3 regions of the Planococcus sp. TJ-201 genome follow, and region 1 is predicted to be linked to each of the others. Evidence: riboswitches for the same ligand, from Rfam matches in the RefSeq annotation. Region 1 holds a riboswitch; each other region holds the start of a gene.
What was found. A riboswitch is a leader RNA that binds a small molecule or an ion and turns the genes downstream of it on or off. The one in region 1 is predicted to bind cobalamin.

Region 1 (4,203 bases):
GGCTAGAAGGATGTCCTTTTTGTTGAGGAGCCGCCTTGCCAGATTTTTAAGCCACCCAATTCCTGCATTTACTCTTAACATTGGTGGACTTTATCTATTGTATTTGACCAATCTGTTCGAATGGATGCATCAGTCCGTGTTCGTCTATGCCTTCATCCATATCCATATATTTCTGGCAGGCTATCTGTTTACTGCTTCTATAATCTATGTTGACATTACCGCTCACCGTGTGGGTTACGTGCTTCGTTCAATCGTTCTCATTTTGTCGCTGGCAGCCCATAAAATTTTAGCCAAATTCCTTTATGCCCATCCACCTGCAGGGGTTCCACAGGCACAGGCAGAAGCTGGTGGGATGTTGATGTACTACGGGGGCGATTTAATAGAGCTACTCATCATTGTGATTTTGTGTTATCACTGGTACAAGGCGACTGCACCAAAAAAGACAGAAACAATGGAAAAGGTATAGGGGAATTCCCTTTCTTTGATTTCTTATGCCCGGCAGAGCTACACGGGCGCTTCCGCTTTTCTTTTCCCCGGCAAAAGCTTTGGATTTGGGGTAAACTAAAAATAAGCGTTTAATTTCGAATGAACAGCTCGACTACATAGGATCGAATCAATTTGAGTATTGCCATTACTAGGAGGAAGTTCATGAATAGTTTTATTGTTATGCAAGGAGAGACTTATCAGGAAGAACGCAATGCGGGGGTTCTTTGGACACCGCAAATTGATAAATCCGGCATGGTACCGCATTCGTGGAACCGGATGCAGGAGCTGAAAAAGGGCGATATCGTTTTCCACTATGTCAAAGGGTATGTGGTAGCCATTAGCCGAGTGCGAAAAGGGTGCTCAAAAGGAACAAAGCCGAAAAGTGAACATCCGCATTCCCAAGAAACCGAAGCTGCTTTTATTGCAAAAACGGAATACCGGGAGCTTGACAATCCGCTGTCTGTTAAAGAACGTTTTTCTGATATCCAGTCTTTGCTGCCGGTGAAATATGCAGCTTTCCAGGAAGACGCCAGCGGCAATTCAGGCTATTTGTATCCGTGCAATGAAGAACTGGCCATAAAGTTTTTAGAACTTATCAGCTCATTGAATATTTTCACAGTGGAAGTGGAACAGCTGGAACTGGCAATGGAAGTCATCAAAAAAACCGAACACAATCCATTGCTCGGGTTGATTGCGGAAGCGGAATTGGAAATCAAAACAAAAATGCGCAGAGGCAAAGAGCAATTCCGCGAAAGCTTGCTGCCGCTGTGGAACGGTGAATGTCCGCTGTGTGGAATTGCCATTGGGGACGTACTAAAAGCGAGCCATGCCAAGCCGTGGAAAGACAGTTCAGATGCCGAACGCCTGGATCCTTTTAATGGGGTATTGCTTTGTGCCAATCACGCAGCACTGTACTCAGCAGGACTGATTGCGTTTACAGGCGGCGGCCGTTTGCATATTTCCAGCCGAATCCCGGAAGACGATTACCCCATATACAGGTTGCGCAAAAATATGAAAGTGCCGGTATCACCCGAGCATGCACCGTATTTGAGATGGCACAAGCGAATTGTTTTTGCAGAGCCGAGAAAAATAAACCTGCTGACAAATCAGGAATAAGACAGGCAAGCTCAAAGGTAAGGATTTTCGAGTTAGTTTTAATTGCGTATGTCTTTTGCTGCCAGGGGTATGCTACACTGAAAACAAGTGAATAATCATGCAGAAAAAAGGTGCTGATCAATCAGCATAACAGGGAACCCGGTTAGATTCCGGGGCTGTTTCCGCAACTGTAAGTGCGTATGAAATAAGAAAATGCCACTGTTTAGATGCTCCAAGTCATCTGAACGGGAAGGTTCTTAGAGTAAAGTGATGCACAAGCCAGGAGACCTACCTTTTTTTGAACGTATTTTTACTCTTCGGAAGCTAAGGGAATCATACGGCAAAATGTCTATTTTTGACTGCTGGAGTATGTCTTTGAATAGCTATAATGCCGCCCTCTTTTTGAGGGCGGCTTTTTGCTGTTTTGCGGGAGCGTTCAATGCAGTGGTGTTCACCAAACAAAAGTGAGGTGAAAAGATGAAAAAAGACATGCGTTTTCTGTGTTATCCGTTCATGCGTGAATCCGCTTCCACAGTGGATTTTGAAATTCGCACAGATTCTTTGACGACCCGAATCGGGGAAGCTTTATCACTGACAACAGATATTGAAGTGGTTCAGCGGGATTTGAAAACTTTACAGCCCATGGCTTACCATTTAAATGGTTCGGTACGGGGCAAACTTGCCATCGCAGAAGAGGATTTATCTATGTTAAGCGCTATGTATGATTATTATGTAAACTTTACTAAAGATAAAATTGGGAATTTTGTCTTGCCGCAAGGAACCCAAGCCGCCTGTGTGCTGCATGTGTGCCGCAGTGAAGCGAAAAAATCCGTACGGGCTTTGCATAAAGTGAGCCTGGAGCGGGAAGTGCCCGAAATCCTTTTTGATTATGCCAACCTGTTGGCAAACGTATTGTTTACTATGGCGGTATATGTCAATCAGCATCACGGCGTAGAAGAAATTCCGTTCGTCAGCAAGTCCTATCCAACAAGACCAAAAAAGAAAGAAGTGGCCAAAAACAAATGAAAATCAACGTATTCAAATTCTTATCGATCGGAACACTGGCTTTAGCACTCGGAGCTTGCCAGTCTGACACTGCCGAAACAACAGATCCCGAAACAGCGACCGAGCCTTCGCAACAAACTGAGTATACGGTAACCGATGACTTGGATAAAGAGCTGACTTTCGAAGAAGTTCCAGCGACCGTTGTCTCCTTGATTCCAAGCAATACCGAAATTCTTTACGAAATCGGAGCAGGAGACAAACTTATCGGCGTTACAGACTACGATAATTATCCAGCTGAAGCAACAGAGGTGGAGCGGGTTTCAGATTCTGTCACATTCAACGCAGAACGCATTATCGAAATGGATCCAGACGTTGTCATCGGCTATTCCACAGGTGGGCCAACCGGTTTTGAAGATCTCGAAGCAGCGGGGATTCAAGTGTTTGTCATTGAAACCGCAGAATCATTTGAAGATGTTTATGGGGACATCGAGCAAATCTCCACGGTATTAGGTCTTGAAGATAAAGGGGATGAGCTGATTGCTTCCATACAGCAGCAAATTGAAAGCGTACAAGAGCAAGTTGCTTCCATAGAAGAGAAAAAACAGCTGTATGTTGAAATCAGCCCTTCACCGGAAATCTATACGACCGGCCAAAATACGTTCCAACAGGAAATATTGGACCATGCCCAAGTCGACAATCTGTTTGGCGATCTCGAAGGCTGGCCGCAGATTTCTGAAGAAGAAGTTATTGAACGGAATCCAAAGATTATCGTCACTACCGTTTCTTATGTAGAAAATCCCATTGATGAAATTAAAGCACGCGAAGGTTGGAACGATATTGACGCTATCCGAAATGACCAAGTATTTTTCCTGGACTCGGACATCACATCACGGCCAGGACCAAGAATTGGCGATGCCGTCGAATTGGTAGCTAAAACCGTGTATCCGGAAGCTTTTGAATAAAAACAGTAAAATCCCCGCTTAACAAGCGGGGATTTTTTGGGTTATTGCAGTTGTTCTTCCAGTGTATCCTGATCAATGCCAAATTCCTCATTTAGTACACGTCTTTTTTCCTCAACAGACAATTCAACTTTGGTTTTTTCTCCCTTTTCTGAACGTGTCAACTGACTTCCGGATAAAGTAATGCGTCCATCAGCTGTTGCGCGCGTCACCAAATCATCGTGGGTGAAAGGCGAATCTTTGGATATTTGGTTAAACACACAGCCCTCGTGAAAATCAGCCAGTTGCTTTTCCACAGTTGAAAAGCGGTAAAGAATTTTTTCAGTGTCATCGTTTTCTCTAATTAAATCATAATACACATCGTCTACTTGCTGAACGCGATAAGTGCCGCTATGGTCTGTATGGCGTTCACCGCCAATTGGGATAGGGCTGATCGTGGAATCGCCGAATCCGGCATCAACTAAATACAAGGTATCAAGCTCTACCAGAATCGCTGCATGAGTATCTGATTTAGACCAAGTACCATCCGGTTTTTGAACAGTGGCAGAGATTAGCTTTGCATCGAATCCCAGTTCCCCCAGCAGCCAATGGAACAAACCATTCAGCTCGTAACAATAACCGCCTCGATGGTGATTCACAATTTTATCGTAAATGCTTT
Region 2 (4,203 bases), on a different contig from region 1:
GGCAATCAAATCAACAACTTGGCATTGTCGATCGAAGCCCGTTATTTTGAAGCGCTTGGCAAAGGCGATAGCATGCCGGAAGATGGCTACCGCGGACAAGACATCAAAGATATTGCAAATGACCTAGTCAAAGAACATGGCGACAAATTCGTCAGCTTGACTCACGAAGAACGTTTTGAAACATTCCGCCAGCACGGTTTGAAAGTCGAATTGGCCAAACTGCAGCAGGACCTTGCAGATTTCCGTGTGGAATTTGACGTTTGGTACCCGGAATCGTCCCTATACAAAAACGGCAAAATTGACGATGCCTTGGCTAAACTGCGTGCAAATGGCCATGTTTTTGAAGAAGAAGGCGCAACATGGTTTCGCTCCACAACGTTTGGAGACGACAAAGACCGTGTACTGATCAAAAATGATGGCACGTACACTTACTTAATGCCCGATATCGCTTATCACGAAGATAAGTTGCAGCGCGGATTCGGCAAGCTGATCAATGTGTGGGGAGCTGATCACCATGGCTATATTCCGCGCATGAAAGCAGCGATCCAAGCACTTGGCTATGATTGCGAGACGCTGGAAGTCAGCATCATTCAAATGGTGCAATTGTACAAAGACGGCGAAAAAATGAAGATGAGCAAACGGACCGGCAAAGCGGTAACGATGCGCGAGCTGGTTGAATTGGTTGGCTTGGATGCGGTGCGTTACTTCTTCGCAATGCGTTCTGGCGATTCCCATATGGACTTCGATTTGGATTTGGCTGTTTCGCAGTCCAATGAAAATCCAGTCTACTATTCGCAATACGCCCACGCGCGCATTTCGTCCATTTTGCGCCAGGCGGAAGAACAAGGCTTGACTGCTTCGCAGGATCATTTGGCTTTATTGACATCTGAGAAAGAAATTGATGTATTGAAGAAAATTGGGGATTTCCCTCAGGTGATTGCCGATGCAGCCAAGCAGCGTGCACCTCACCGCATCACGACGTATATTCATGAACTGGCTTCTCATTTCCATAGTTTCTATAACGCCAATAAAGTATTGGACGCATCCAATGTAGAACTGACAAGTGCGCGCCTTGCTTTAATTACAGCCGTGAAAACGACCTTGGCCAATTCACTGAAAACTGTGGGTGTGGCAGCTCCAGAAAAAATGTAAGAGACAGACTGCCAATTACGTGTATAATGAAGACAACAAATCGAATATACGAACAATTCATAAAGGTGCTTATGTCTAAGAACATGAGTTAAAAGGGAAGCCGGTTCAACTCCGGCGCGGTCCCGCCACTGTATGTGAGAGGAATCTGCAAAATGCCACTGAAGCAATGCTTCGGGAAGGTGCAGAAACCAACGACCACAAGCCAGGAGACCTGCCTTTATGAAAACACACCCAAACGCCTGCGAGGAAAGGCTGGATGCGCATGTTTTTTTTATGTCGTCCTTTCCATCCTCCGCAGAATGCTGCGGGGGATTTTTTGTTTAAAGAAGTGCCTTATCTTAGCGGCTAACTTAAAAGCTAAAAACATCAAGGGGGATTTATTCATGAAGAAGATTTGGAAATTTGGTGCAACCGCAGGATTGGCTGCGGTTTTGATGGCCGGCTGCAGTGAAACGGCAACGCCTGAAGAAGAACAGGACGTGGAGACACCAGCAGAGCCGCCAACAGAAGTGGCAGAAGTTGAATACCCAGTGACTTTGACAGATGCTGTCGGGGATGAAATCGTCATCGAAGAAGAGCCGCAAGCCATCGTGTCGATGGTGCCCTCAAATACAGAAATTGCTTATGAATTAGGACTTGGCGACAAAATGGTTGGCGTTTCTGATTTTGACAACTACCCGGAAGAAGCTGCAGAAGTAGAGAAAATCGGCGGCCAGGAATTCAATGTGGAAAAAATCATCAGCCTTCAGCCGGATCTCGTGCTGGCACATGAATCGGGACTGGGTGTCGGAGATGCTGGCTTGCAGCAATTACGTGATGCCGGTGTCGAAGTATTTGTTGTCAACAACGCAGTCAGCTTTGAAGAAGTATACGATTCCATCACTGTAATCGCGCAAGCGACAGGCACGATGGAAGAGGCAGAAAGCATTGTTTCAGAAATGGAAGTGCAAGTGGCCGAAATCGAAGAAATAGCCAGTACAATTGAAGAGCCCAAAACGGTCTTTTTAGAAGTCGGCAGCCAGCCTGATATTTTTACGACAGGAAGCGGAACATTCATGGATGAAATGCTGACGCTCATCAACGCTGAAAATGTTGCCGGTGATTTGGAAGGCTGGGTCAGCATGGACCCAGAGGCTATTGTTGCTGCTAATCCCGATGTCATCGTAACAACAGAAGGCGCTTATGTAGAAGGCGCAGTTGATTTGATCAAATCAAGAAGCGGCTTTGCCGAAGTAACAGCTGTTCAAGAAGATGCGGTCTACAACCTGGATTCGGATATGCTCACCCGTTCAGGCCCACGTTTATCGGAAGGCCTGCTGGAAATGGCGCAAGCCGTTTATCCTGATGTGTTCAATGAATAAAAACGTTCTGGCATACTGCGTCTCGCTGCTGATACTAGCAGGGGCCGTGTTGCTTGGGGTAACGGTTGGAACGGTGTCGATATCACCGGTCGTGCTGTGGAATCCCTCATCGGATGAGGCAGCTGCCAATATTTTATGGAATATCCGTATGCCCCGCGTCGTCTTAGCCGGGCTTGTCGGTGCGGCATTGGCCATTGCCGGTGCTGCGTTCCAAGGGCTTTTGAAAAATCCATTGGCCGATCCTTACACCCTGGGAGTGTCTTCCGGTGCCTCCGTCGGCGCTGTGATGACGCTCTTTTTTGGTATCAGCATTCCATTTTTGGGACCCTTTACTTTGCCGGTCATGAGCATGATCGGTGCTTTGCTGACGATGTTTGCAGTGATGAGCTTTGCAAAGATGGTAGATCGTTCGATGAAAATGGAAACGGTCATATTGACCGGGATTATTTTCAGTTCGTTTCTTGGGTCCATCATTTCCTTGATGATTGCATTAACCGGGGAAGAACTGCGCCAAATCATTGGGTGGCTGTTGGGCAGCGTGTCGATGCGCGGCTGGCCCTATGTTCGGATGGCACTGCCATTCGTATTAATCGGTTCGTTCGTATTGTGGCTGAAGAGACGTGAGTTGAATGCCATGCTTTTCGGGGAAGAGCGGGCACAGCATTTGGGTGTGGATGTCAAAAAGAGCAAAATGGCCATCTTGATTGGTGGTTCGGTGTTGACCGGAGCAGCTGTTTCGGTTTCCGGCACCATCGGATTTGTTGGTTTGGTAGTTCCACATATGACCCGCTTGCTTTGGGGATCTGACCATCGGCATGTTTTGCCGCTGTCGTTCATTAATGGAGCGGCTTTGTTAATCGTTTGCGACTTGGTGTCACGGACGATTATTTCACCAACTGAATTGCCGATAGGCGTCATTACTGCATTTATCGGGGCGCCGGTATTTGCCTTCATCTTTTTCCGACAACGCAAAGGAGGAGCATGAGCATGCTTGAAATAACTGGATTGACAGGCGGGTATGACGATAAAAATATCGTTAAAGACGTGTCATTTACCGTCAATAAAGGCTCGATTCTCGGTATTTTGGGACCAAATGGCAGCGGCAAATCCACGTTGATGAAACTGATCAGCGGCGTATTGCCGGCAACGAGTGGAGAAGTTCGGATCGATGGCAAATCAATCGTAGATTTCCCTGCCAAAGAGTTGGCGAGAAAAATGGCGGTATTGCCCCAATTGCATGCACATGCCTTTGCCCATACCGTCCGGGAAACAGTGTCACTCGGCAGGTATCCGCATCAAGGCGGCTGGTTTTCTTCCTGGTCGGAAGAAGATGAGCAGGCTGTTGTGCAAGCGATGCGTTTGATGGATATCAGCCATTACGAAAAAACGCAAATTGATCGGATGTCGGGCGGTGAACAGCAGCGTGTTTTTGTGGCGCAAGCATTGGCACAGGATGCAGGCATACTGCTATTGGATGAGCCAACCAATCACCTGGACATTAACCACCAGAAAGAGTTGCTCGATACTATTAAAAAGCAGGCCATTGAAAAAGATTTGACGATTGTCTCTATTTTTCACGACATCAATCTGGCATCTATGTACTGTGACCAGTTGCTGCTGCTGGACGAGGGAAGTGTGGTCCGCATTGGTGAACCACATGAAGTGGTACGGGAGCAGGATATCGAGACCG
Region 3 (4,203 bases), on a different contig from region 1:
GTACCGCTCTTCTAGTTCATTCAGTTCTTCCGCCGAATCTGCTTCGTCCAATATAGTTCGGATGAAGTTCTCAGCACCGTATTTCTTTATTGTCCTTTTTAAATAAAGACCTGAGCCTAGATAGGTTTCCCAGTTATTCTTTCGACCATAAATACATTTTCCAATGTATTTCTTATTGTTTAAGCTATTAGTGGTTTCGTATACAAATCCGAATGGTTTTGTCATTGCTATCACCTCATAAGGATAATTCCTCATTCTGCGATAATCCTAACCGCTAACTGTTAAAGAGATTTAGCACGGGATTGACTTCAATTAAAAGTGTTTCCCCGTTTAGATGGGTTTTCGGCAGCCATTACTGACTGAAGGTGCTAAGAATTAACACAAATTACTGCAGTAGATCGACGTCAACCCTCTGCCTCTCGTGTGCTTGTTCGGGTTTTGGCGGTTCACTTCATCTCGGTAGAACATATACGGCGTACCGGTCTCCAGCTGGGAAACCATGATGCGCGCCATGATTTCCATGGCACGGTACGTTTTGCGCGGCAATAATGGATGCTCTACCGCTTCTTGGTATTTATCACGGAAGTACTTTTTATCGGTTTCGTCATAAAAGTCCTCAAGTCCGAGCGCATTGCCCTCTTCGTCTTTCCAACCCATCACTTGCTTGACCTGATGCGGACAGAACGTATGCCATTCGCCAATGCTCCGGCCGTTTTCGTCTTTTTCCTGCAATCGCTCCATAAACAAATCTGGAATCGACACACCGGTGAAAATATCATGCGCTTTGCGGCGTTCGTCGCCGTTGTTGGTTTTCAAATCCAGGAATCCGTTCATGATGTCTTTATGGAAGACATCCAAGTAAATCGCTACGGCACCCTGGCGCTGGCCCAGTTGATCGACGCTGACGGCCGTATCGTTGACCAGGCGGATCCACGGCACGACGCCGGAGGAATTGCCTTTGAATTTTTTAATATCCGAGCCCAGTGCCCGTACTTTGCCGTAATAAATCCCAATGCCGCCGCCGTCTTTGCTGAGGCGTGCAATGTCCCAGTTGTTCAAATAAATCCCGTCCAGTGAATCATCGACGGTGTCGATAAAGCAAGAAGACAATTGTCCAAAGCTTTTGCCTGCGTTCGACAATGTCGGTGTGGCGACCGTCATATACAAATGGCTCATCGCCCAGTATGCTTCTTTCACCAGCTCCAGGCGTTGTTCTTTCCGCTCGTTTTGCATCAAAGTCATCGCAATGACAAGAAAACGCTCTTGCGGAAGTTCAAACAACCGCCCTTCGTAATCTTTCGCCAAATAACGGTCAGCCAATAAAAACAAGCCGATGTAGTTGAACAGCAAATCACGCTCCGGTTCGATTTCCTTGCCAAGTTCGGTGATTTCCTCTTTCGAGTAAACCGACAAGAGTTCTCCTGAATAAATGCCGACGCGTGAAAGCTCATCAACAAGCCCGTAGAAATCGCCGTATTTTCGGGAAGCGGGATAATTCCGGCTGCTTCCGGCTTTTTCATACAAGTCGCTGGCGTATAATTCTGCTGCGGTGTACGTCCAGTCGGGTTCGTCCATCGTAATTCGGTTCAGCGCATAAAGCAGGGATTGCTCGCCTTTTGCCTGTCCAGCCAATTTCGCTGTACGTTCCAGCAGCTCCTTCGTATCCAGTCCGTATACTTCTGTTGCCCGTTGAAGAGCTCGTTCTACTGCATGTATTTCTGCTGTTTCAACTTTTGTGTTCATATCAGCTCAGCTCCTTTGCGTATTCGTTCACTTGCATGCGGCGTTGTTTTCTCTCTTGTGCGCTGTTGAATAGTTGTTCTTCAGCTGCCGTTTCTGGAATCACCCCAGTTACGGGAGTCGGCTTGCCATTGCTGTCCACCGCTACCATTGTCAGAATGGCCGTTGTCGTCAAACTTTTAGTGCCTTTTTCAATTTGCTGGCATTCGGCTTTCACGTATACTTCCATCGATGTTCTTCCGGTAGATATAACAACACCTTCTAAAATAAGGACATCTCCCACTTTCGCCGAAGACAGGAAATTCACGGTGTCGATTGAAGCCGTCACGACAGCTTTGCCGCTGTGCCTCATCGCTGTAATGGCGGCAATTTCATCTATGTATGCCAACACGGTACCGCCGAAAATAGTACCCATATGGTTGGTGTCAGGCGGCAACACCAATCTTGTTTGAATGGTTCTTGCCACGCCTGCAGCTAACGGTTCTGTCATTTGCCTTCAATCCTCCATCTCTATTACAAAAAGAAAAACCCATCCTCTCGGGGAGGATGGGTTTGAAAACGTAGAATATCGAATGAAACCAGCGAAAAACAAGCTGTTCCATGCAAAATACCTTCGTTATCCCTCTCAACTCCCGGAGAAGATCATAAACTATAACGAAGGCAGGTCTCCTGGCTCGTGCGTCTTCCTTGCCATCTCCTTCCCGTCCATTGGACAGTGGATTGTGATGGCTCGTCAGCACTTACAGTTGCGGGAACAGCTCCGGAATTTACCGGATTCCCTATTAAGCCTTTTCAGGCACCTTCGTTATCGGATCTACTATATATAGTTTTTTATTCGATAATGAACACTAAATATTGTATTTCTAAACTATAAATCACTTTCGTCAATTTGACAAGCGGTTTTCAAAACTGAACAGGAATTTATTAATTTGCGGTTAAGTGTTTTTTCAGTGCTTGCTTGACTGTACCCATTGTCGTCAATTTGCTGAAATCTACACGAGCTTCCACAGCTTTCATTGCCAGTTCCGGACGAATTCCGGTAAAAATCAACCCAATGCCCAATAAGCGCATGATCTGGTCTATTTTATAGAGAAACTCTGCTACTACATTGTCGATATTGTAAATGCCCGAAACATCAACAATAAGGTAGTTCAGTTCATGCCCTTGAATTTTCTGCGGAATGAGGTCGAGCAGTCGGGTGCTTCGGTCGCCATCGACTGAACCGACAAGCGGCATAACAGCCAGGCCATCGATAATCGGAACAATCGGCGTCGAAACTTCATTTTTCAATTGCAGCAATTCGCGCTCGGTTTTTTTCTGAACGGTAACGTCCCGTATAATCGATTGGATAGCCGTCGTGTCACCATATTCAACCGGGTAGCAGTACAATTCAACTTCTGCTATTGTCCCGTCAAAGCGTTTAACGGTCGTATCCATCAGTTCTCCGATGGTTCGGTCCTCCATGCCTTTGCGGATTCGCTCAGCAATCATTTCTTTATAATCTTCCGTAAAAACGTCTACTACACTCGCCCCGACAAGTTCAGCTTGGCTGGCTTTTAAAAACTCAGCGCCTGATTGATTTATGTATAAGACCTTTTGCTTAGAATGAATGATGGTTGTTTCATTCGAATATTCAGCGATGCGCTGATACAATTCTTCTTTTTCCGGAATGTTCAATAACGGATCTGATACACTCTTCATTCTCTTTCACTCCTTCCGTCTTCAAAACGGGCTCTTCTTCCATTTTACACTTTTGTGGAAAAACTTTCAGGATCTACCCATCTCTTAAAATCGAATAAAAAAAAGTTGCCCCTTTGGACAACCAAATTCTCTATTTATTCATCGACCCATTCAGATTCAGAAGCTCGCTCTTTTTCTGTTTTAGGTTCGTCGGCTTTTTTATTGTTTTTGCTGGTATAAGGCTTAAAACTTTTGGCTTTGTTGGCGCCTGCTTTCCAGCGAGTCCAGCCTTTTTTGCCGGTTCCCTGACCTGTACCGCTTTTTGCTTTTGCTTTGCTCATTTTAATCACTCCATTACTGCTACGCTGATGTACAGCTTATCACATCAGGGGCTGGAGTGATACAGAAATGTTCTGCCGGCATGCCGGAAATCCCCATTCATATCATTGCCAATCGAGCCTTTCACAGCTCTTTCCGAATAAAATAGGCAGGCAGTTCTTACTCAGCCAAGACTTTTTGAATATCCTTTTCAAACGATTCAGGTTTATCCTTTGGAGAAAATCGCGAAACAATATTGCCATTTTGATCGATCAGAAACTTCGTGAAGTTCCATTTGATGCCGCTTGATAAAAATCCTTTTGTGTTGTCAGTCAAATAGTTGAAAAGCGGGTGTGCGTCTTTGCCATTGACCTTAATCAAGTCATGCATTGGGAACGTCACACCATAAGTGGTCCGGCAAGCTTCCTCCGCTTCTTCCCCGGTGGCTTTTTCCTGGCCAAATTG

Region 2: another riboswitch for cobalamin. It lies ahead of AC4EG4_RS05205 (ABC transporter substrate-binding protein); the one in region 1 lies ahead of AC4EG4_RS05875 (hypothetical protein).
Region 3: another riboswitch for cobalamin. It lies ahead of AC4EG4_RS09200 (acyl-CoA thioesterase); the one in region 1 lies ahead of AC4EG4_RS05875 (hypothetical protein).

The regions. Positions count from the first base shown of each region.
Region 1 is NZ_JBZDOG010000002.1:40,261-44,463, forward strand. Features, by position in the region: gene AC4EG4_RS05865 (cytochrome c oxidase assembly protein) at 1-466, shown strand, start outside; gene AC4EG4_RS05870 (HNH endonuclease) at 649-1,602, shown strand; cobalamin riboswitch at 1,693-1,891, shown strand; gene AC4EG4_RS05875 (hypothetical protein) at 2,059-2,607, shown strand; gene AC4EG4_RS05880 (ABC transporter substrate-binding protein) at 2,604-3,548, shown strand; gene AC4EG4_RS05885 (arylamine N-acetyltransferase family protein) at 3,590-4,203, opposite strand, start outside.
Region 2 is NZ_JBZDOG010000001.1:1,030,181-1,034,383, reverse strand. Features, by position in the region: gene argS (arginine--tRNA ligase) at 1-1,152, shown strand, start outside; cobalamin riboswitch at 1,199-1,385, shown strand; gene AC4EG4_RS05205 (ABC transporter substrate-binding protein) at 1,536-2,513, shown strand; gene AC4EG4_RS05200 (FecCD family ABC transporter permease) at 2,506-3,498, shown strand; gene AC4EG4_RS05195 (adenosylcobinamide amidohydrolase) at 3,501-4,203, shown strand, end outside.
Region 3 is NZ_JBZDOG010000003.1:169,190-173,392, reverse strand. Features, by position in the region: gene AC4EG4_RS09210 (hypothetical protein) at 1-255, opposite strand, end outside; partial or broken gene AC4EG4_RS09205 (ribonucleotide reductase barrel domain-containing protein) at 379-1,743, opposite strand; gene AC4EG4_RS09200 (acyl-CoA thioesterase) at 1,745-2,230, opposite strand; cobalamin riboswitch at 2,383-2,559, opposite strand; gene AC4EG4_RS09195 (PAS domain S-box protein) at 2,665-3,441, opposite strand; gene AC4EG4_RS09190 (DUF3934 family protein) at 3,576-3,761, opposite strand; gene AC4EG4_RS09185 (glutathione peroxidase) at 3,919-4,203, opposite strand, start outside.